Regions from separate parts of the Primorskyibacter sp. S187A genome, predicted to be linked through region 2. Evidence: riboswitches for the same ligand, from Rfam matches in the RefSeq annotation. Region 2 holds a riboswitch; the other holds the start of a gene.
What was found. Region 2 has a riboswitch for cobalamin ahead of ACP15S_RS05905 (DUF1636 family protein). Riboswitches for the same ligand answer to the same signal wherever they lie in the genome.
Positions count from the first base shown of each region.

Region 1: another riboswitch for cobalamin. It lies ahead of ACP15S_RS13865 (DUF1636 family protein); the one in region 2 lies ahead of ACP15S_RS05905 (DUF1636 family protein).

Region 1 covers NZ_JBNAGA010000002.1:602,633-606,214, reverse strand. The annotation lists gene ACP15S_RS13880 (metal-dependent hydrolase) at 32-499, opposite strand; gene ACP15S_RS13875 (metallophosphoesterase) at 536-1,261, opposite strand; gene cobO (cob(I)yrinic acid a,c-diamide adenosyltransferase) at 1,343-1,951, opposite strand; cobalamin riboswitch at 2,035-2,227, shown strand; gene ACP15S_RS13865 (DUF1636 family protein) at 2,261-2,665, shown strand; gene cobW (cobalamin biosynthesis protein CobW) at 2,669-3,582, shown strand, end outside.
Region 2 covers NZ_JBNAGA010000001.1:1,168,111-1,171,692, forward strand. The annotation lists gene ACP15S_RS05895 (ABC transporter substrate-binding protein) at 1-10, opposite strand, end outside; gene ACP15S_RS05900 (ABC transporter ATP-binding protein) at 22-804, opposite strand; gene ACP15S_RS05905 (DUF1636 family protein) at 801-1,142, opposite strand; cobalamin riboswitch at 1,250-1,460, opposite strand; gene ACP15S_RS05910 (efflux RND transporter permease subunit) at 1,523-3,582, opposite strand, start outside.

The DNA of each region.
Region 1 (3,582 bases), on a different contig from region 2:
CTTTCGTCAAGAAGAGCGTCGGGGCAATACGCTATTCGGAGCTGCGCGGGCGCTTCCAATAGACCCGGATGGCAAGAGCAACCACCACAAGCTCAACCGCAAACGTCCAATGCAGCAGGAAAGACAAAATCCAGTGCGATTGCGTCGCGGGGACGACAATCGCCGGTCCGCAGAGAGACAGGTTGCCATAGCCCCAACAGATCGCTCCCAACGGCGTATCGAGGGCGACATGCAACAAGGTCCCCAGCCCCAGCCCGATCAGCGCGCGTGACGAAAGCGTCAGCCCGAGCAGAAACACGGCCACCCAAAGCGTTGGATCATGGGTGATGTAGCTGTGATGATGCACCGCGCCCCGGTCCACGAGGAAAAACCACACCATATCCAGATCGGGCAGAACCGCACCCACAAGGATCGCCCACCAGATCAGCGGATCCTCATCGAAGCTCTTGTCGAGCGCAGAAGCGAGCAGATACCCCGCAGGCAGGTGACCGATGATCATGAACGCGCGCTTCTCATCATTGCTTGGACCCGCCCATTATACCGCGACCTCGACCATGACCAACTCCGGCGGCCGGCCCAGACGCACGGGCAGCTTTGAATAGCCCAAACCGCCTGAAACCAGAAGATGTTTTGCCCCGTCACAGTGATGGCCATAGGCATAACGACGGCCATATTTGGAGGGCACGATCAGCGGGAGACCGAAAGGCGCGATCTGTCCGCCATGGGTATGGCCGGAGAGGGTCAGGTCAATATGGTCGGGCACATCCGGGAACACATCCGGCTCATGGGCCATCAGGATGCACGGATCGTCGGGCGAAAGCTTGGCCAGCACCGCCTCCAGATCATCCGCACCTTCCACGGGCCCGGGCCATATCGAGGAGAAGGCACGCTGCGAATCGAGGCCTGCAAGTTGCACATGGCCCCATGGCGCGGCCAAGCGGATCACATCATTGTTGAGACACGCGATGCCAGCGGCTTCAAACGCGCTGTGCCAATGACTGGGTTGGCGTGTTTGGCGCGCCACCGCGTCATCGGCCCAATCATGGTTGCCAAAAACCGCATAAACCCCAAGCGGAGCGCTTAAACCTTTGAGCAACATGGCCGTCGCTGCGGGAGCCGCCCCACGGCCTCCCAAGACATGCCCGACGTAATCGCCCAAAAGCAGGATGAGATCCGCGCCCAGCCCGTTCGTCTGATCCACGAGAGCCTCTATGCGATCAGGTGCCATGAAGGGCGAACAGCCATGCAGATCAGCAAACACGGCAAGCCGCAATATCCGGTCAGGTGAGACCCCCCGGAGCGTCACCCGGTACTGCACAACATGAGCAGGGTCCGGCACAGATCAGAACTCGATCCCTTTTTGCGCTTTGACGCCTTCTTTGAACGGATGTTTCACGAGCGTCATCTCCGTCACCAGATCAGCGGCCTCGATGAGCTCGGGCTTGGCGTTGCGCCCGGTCAGGACGACATGGGTCATCTCTGGCTTTTCATTGAGCAGAAAATCCACCACCTCGTCGATATCGAGGTAGTCATAGCGCAGCGCGATGTTGATCTCATCGAGCAGGACGAACTGGATGTCAGGGTCAAGAATTTGCTCCTTGGCAATCTTCCAGCCGTTTTGAGCCGCGGCAATGTCGCGCTCGCGGTCCTGTGTCTCCCAGGTAAAGCCCTCGCCAGACACGAAAAATCGCACCTCGTCGGCGAAGCGCTCGCGCAGGAACGTCTTTTCGCCCGTGGCCCAATTGCCCTTGATGAACTGCACGACGGCGGCGGGAATGCCATGGGAAATACAGCGCATCACCATGCCAAAGCCAGACGAGCTTTTGCCCTTGCCCGGCCCGGTATGGACCATGATCAGACCTTTCTCTTCGGTCTTGGTCTCCATCATGCGATCGCGCGCGGCTTTGATCTTGCGCATCTTCTCATTGTGGCGGGCGGTGACGTCATCCATTGGGGGCCTCCTCGTGCATTTGCCCAGACGTGGCACCGGGGCCCGGCGACGTCAATGCACATTGACAAATCCCGCGCGCGCTGAGCAATGTCGGCCCCGATGGTTGCGCCCGTTTTGGCGCATGAAAAGGGAACGCGGTGAAACCCCGCGGCTGCCCCCGCAACTGTGAGCGGCGAGCGATCCTTGAGAAAGCCACTGGGCCGGAAGTCGGTCTGGGAAGGTCAGGGAAAGCGTCGAGCTGCGAGCCAGGAGACCTGCCATCTGCAATGGAAACGATAGCCCGGGCGGGGTGCCCCGGAGGAGGATAATATGTCAGACACAAAAGACGGGGTCGAAATCCTTGTCTGTATCAAATGCCTGCGCGGCACGGAAACGACCGGAGACGGCGAACGCCCCGGCACGCGCATGTACGAGGAACTGCGCGCCCGCGACATGCCCGAAGGGGTGACGCTTTTGCCGGTCGAATGCCTGCAAAACTGCGACTACGGCTGCTCCGTGGGCTTTCGCGGCGGCGAGGATCGCTGGACCTATATTTACGGGAATTTCCACGAGGCGTCGCATCCAGACCTGATCGTGGAAGCCGCAAGCCTCTATCGTGACACAAAAGATGGGCTGATCCCGTGGCGGACCCGGCCCGAACACCTGAAACGAAATTGCATTGCGCGCGTCCCCCCGGTGACGAAACCGCGCGCGCCCAGCTTTGGAGAGATGTGAGACATGGCAGATTTGGCAAAACTCCCGGTGACCGTGATCACCGGTTTTCTGGGCTCCGGCAAGACAACGCTTGTGAGCCACCTGATGCGCAACCCCGGCGGCAAGCGCCTGGCGATTGTGGTCAACGAGTTTGGCGATGTGGGCGTCGATGGCGATATCCTGAAATCCTGCGCGATCCCCGATTGCCCGGCAGAGAACATCATGGAGCTCGCCAATGGCTGCATCTGTTGCACCGTGGCCGATGATTTCATCCCGACGATCGAGGCACTCATGGCGCTGGAGCCGCGCCCCGAGCACATCCTGATCGAAACCTCCGGTCTGGCCCTGCCCAAGCCGCTCCTCAAGGCGTTTGACTGGCCCGATATCCGCTCGAAGATCACGGTGGACGGCGTCATCGCGCTGGCCGATGCCGAGGCCGTGGCCGCGGGCCGCTTTGCCACCGATGTGGCCGCCGTTGATGCACAGCGCGAAGCCGATGACAGCATTGACCACGAGACGCCGCTCTCCGAAGTCTTCGGCGATCAGATCTCCTGCGCCGACATCATCCTGCTCACCAAGCCCGATCTGGCAGGCCCCGAAGGCGTGGCGAAAGCCAAGGAGATCATCGCCCGCGAGGCTCCGCGCCCGCTGCCCGTGGTCGAAGTGGCCGAAGGCGTGGTCGATCCGCGCGTGATCCTCGGGCTGGAAGCCGCGGCGGAGGACGATATGGACGCGCGTCCCTCACATCACGATGGGCATCACGACCATGAGCATGACGATTTCGACAGCATCATCGTCGATATCCCCGAGGTGGGTGATCCCTCAGAGCTCGTTGCGCGCATCGAAACGCTGGCCAAGGCGCAAAATATCCTGCGCGTGAAGGGCTATGCAAGCGTGGCGGGCAAACCCATGCGCCTGCTGGTGCAAGCCGTGGGAGC
Region 2 (3,582 bases):
AGGGTGTCATGGGTCTTTCCTTCAAATTGACACAGAGGTTTTGCGAATATCGAGCGCGGGGATGACGCGTTCTTCATAGGGCAGGAGCAGGTAGCTCACGCCGAATGTCTGTTGGACGGCCTCAGGGGTCAAAACCTCCGATGCAGGTCCAAAGTGCATGATGCGGCCGTCTTGCATGAGGGCGACATGGCTCGCGAATTCGGGGATCAGCACAAGGTCATGCAGGATCATGACGATGGTGATGCCCAGGGCCGAGACGAGCGAAAGCATGCGCCCCTTGGCATCCGGGTCCAGATGGTTGGTGGGCTCATCGAGCAACAAGAGCTTGGGGCGCTGCGCCAGGGCGCGGGCGATATGGGCGCGCTGCCGTTCTCCGCCCGACAGACGCGCCATGGGGCTGTCTGCCCTATCGCGCAGCTGTGCGAGATCCAACACGCGATCCAGAGCCTCTGCGTGCGCGGCGCTGGAATAATCCGCCCATATGGGCATCTGCCCCAAGGCCACATAGTCGCGCAGGCGCAACCGGCCATCGGGGTTCTCATGCTGGCTGACGAGCGCGATCTGGCGGGCGCGCGCCTCCAGCGAGAGCGACGCGAGGTCTTGCCCATCAAGGCTTACGTGGCCCGCGCTGGGGGCGACCGTGCCTGCGAGGATACGCATCAATGTGGTCTTGCCTGCACCGTTGGGCCCGGCGATCGCGAGTGTTGCGCCCGGGTCCAGCTCGAACTCGGCGCCGCTCAGAAGCTCCACACCGGCCCTGGTGTGGTAGCTCAGATCATGGGAGCACAGGAATGCGTGGCTCATGAGAGTGCAATCCCGGGCAGGCGCGCCAGCGTCTTGTCTGCCAGAGCTGCGGGCCGTTCCTGCGAGGAGGTCCAGCCGGTGGCGGAGTTCTCAAAGGCATGGGCAAATGTCGCAATGGCGCGGGCCTCAATGTCGCTTTCGATGCCGCCAAACAGGTAAGATGCCTTGCCACGGCCCTGCAATCCCACGGCAATGGGCGCATCACATGCCGCCAGACAATCCACCGCCTTGAAAACAGCGCTCTCCGGCGCGCCACGAGCGATTGCGCGGCGCAGATCAGACGCGGGCCCAGAGCCCCGGCAGGTCGTGCAAATCAGGATGATCAGGTCTGAGGACATTGCCGTTTTGGCCTCCGCCCCGGAAAAAGCAGGCAAGGGGAGAGCCGGGTCATGTCTCTGCACAAGATCTGTGCCATCGCGCCTCCTTCCAGAGCGCCCCGCTCCGGGTTGAACAACAGGTGATGGCAGGTCTCCTGACTTGCGGGTCCCGGCTCCGTTGACCTTCCCAGCCCGTCATGGCCAGTGGTGAACCAACATTGCTCGCCGCCTACAGTTGCGGGGGCAGTCACGGATTTGGCGCCTCAATGCGGTGCCGCACCGTGTTCCCTATTATTCCCGGCAGTCTCCTGCACGAGAACCATCACGCGCCGACACTATCTGCGCGCCGGGAAGTGTCAATCGGCAAGATGCCGCGTTGCGCAAATTCGGCCAGCGTCCTGTTATTCAGCGGCGACGCGCAGATCGACGACCTCGTGGGTGGTCAAACCAACCGGCGCAGGGACCGTGCGCCGCCGCCGGACAAGCGCGAACATGGGCGGCGTGAAATAAAAGCTCACCAGCGTTGAGAGCAAGACGCCCCCTGCGATGGAGACGGCAAAGGGCGGCCAGAACGCGCCCCCATCCAAAATGAGCGGCAGGAAGCCACCAAAGGTGGTGATCGTGGTCGAGATGATGTGGCGGCTTGAGCCCGTCACTACACGCGCCATCGCGTCTGCATCCCCGGCCGCCGCCTCGGCATCAGCCTGCAAGGCTGTCAGGATAATGATGGCCGCGTTTATGGAAACCCCGATCGAGCCAATCACCCCGATGATAGCCACGATGCCGAAGGGATATTGCATGATCGCCAGCGACAGCATCGAAAGCCCTGCCGCAAGCACGCACACCACCAGGGTGACGCCCGCAAGCCTGAAGGAATTGAAGGTCAAAACGATGCTGGCCACGGTGAGCGTTACAATCAGGCCGATGGACGCCAGTAGATTGCCCACTGTGTTGGCCCGCGCGTCGCTGTCGCCCCCGAGCGAGAGCGTATAGCCCTCAGGTATCTCCAAGCCGCGTTCGTCCAGTGCTGTAAGGACCTGTTGGAGGGCCTCTTCGGGCAGGACATTGGGCACGAGAAACGCCTGCACCACGTTTTCGCGCACCCCGTCGACCCGCGTGATCACGCTTTCGGCAGGCTCAAGAACGGGTGTGGCCAATTCCGACAAGGGAACAGCTGGGAAGATGCCTGTGGCTGAGAGCGTGGCAGCATTGGGCAGCACGATAGGCAGATCCGTGATGGCTTCTGCATCGCCGCGCAGGCCATTGCGGGGCAGACCCTCTCCCATCCCCTCTCCCAGCCGGACCCGGACCGGCAGTTGCTCCGTGCCCTCCACGAGAGAGCCGCCCGTGACGCCGATCAGGGCGGCATCGAGTTGCGCGGCCACATCCGTGACGTTCAATCCCAAAAGCCGCGCCTTGTCCTCGTCGATCTCGAACCGTAGCTGCGGCGCCCCGCCGTTCACGCCCGAGCGCGCCTGCGTGACCAGATCCAGATCTGACATGGCAGCACGGATGTCATCGCCCAGAGCGCGCAGGGTGGCGATGTCCTGCCCCTGAATTTTGATCTCAACGGGGGCGTCTACGGGCGGTCCTTGCACAAGCCCGCGTACGATAACCTGCGCCTGCGGAAAGTCGCGATCAAATTGCTGTTGCAAGCCCTCGACGAGGCGCGCGGCATCTGCATCGGTTTTGGTTGTGATCATCGCTTGCGCAAATCCAGGCTCCTGACTGCGCCCGCCTACGATGTTGTAGTAAAACGCAGGGCCGGATTGGCCGATGGACCAGTAGATGCTGCGCAAGCCGTCGTCGCTGCGGATGATGTTGTCCATTTCCTTGGCAACCTCTGCGGTCTCGGAGATCGCGCTGCCGGGCGGCATGGAGAGCTCGATGTAGAATTGATCGCGCTCAACCCCTGGGAAGAACTGCGCGGTCAGGGTCGGGAAGGCCACGAAACCAAGGACGGGCAAGACGAGGGACAGGGCGATGGCGCGCAGCGGATTGCTCACGGCCAATCGCACGGAGGCTTCAAAGAGCCGTCCCAAGGCCGGGATCTGAATACCATTGGAAAGCGCGCCTTTGGTATCGGCTGAGGGCAGGATCCAGCCCGCAAGGGCGGGCGTCACCGTCAGCGCAACAAAGAGCGACCAGATCAGCATCAGAACAACCGCAATCGCGATGGAGCCCACGAAATCGCCCGCCGGGCCTGGCAACAGGATCATCGGGGTGAAGGCCAGCGCCGTGGTCACCGTTGAGGCGAGGAGGGGCGCTGCCAGACGGCGCACCGCGTCGCCCACGGCTATCGCGCGCGCCATGCCGGATTTGAGCCGCTTGCGCACTTCGTCCGCCATGACAATGGCCGCATCGACCAACAGCCCCAGCGCCACGATCAGCCCCGTGACCGACATTTGGTGTATCGGCAGGCCGATGATGTTCATCGTGGCCAGCGTGGCCAGCGACACGA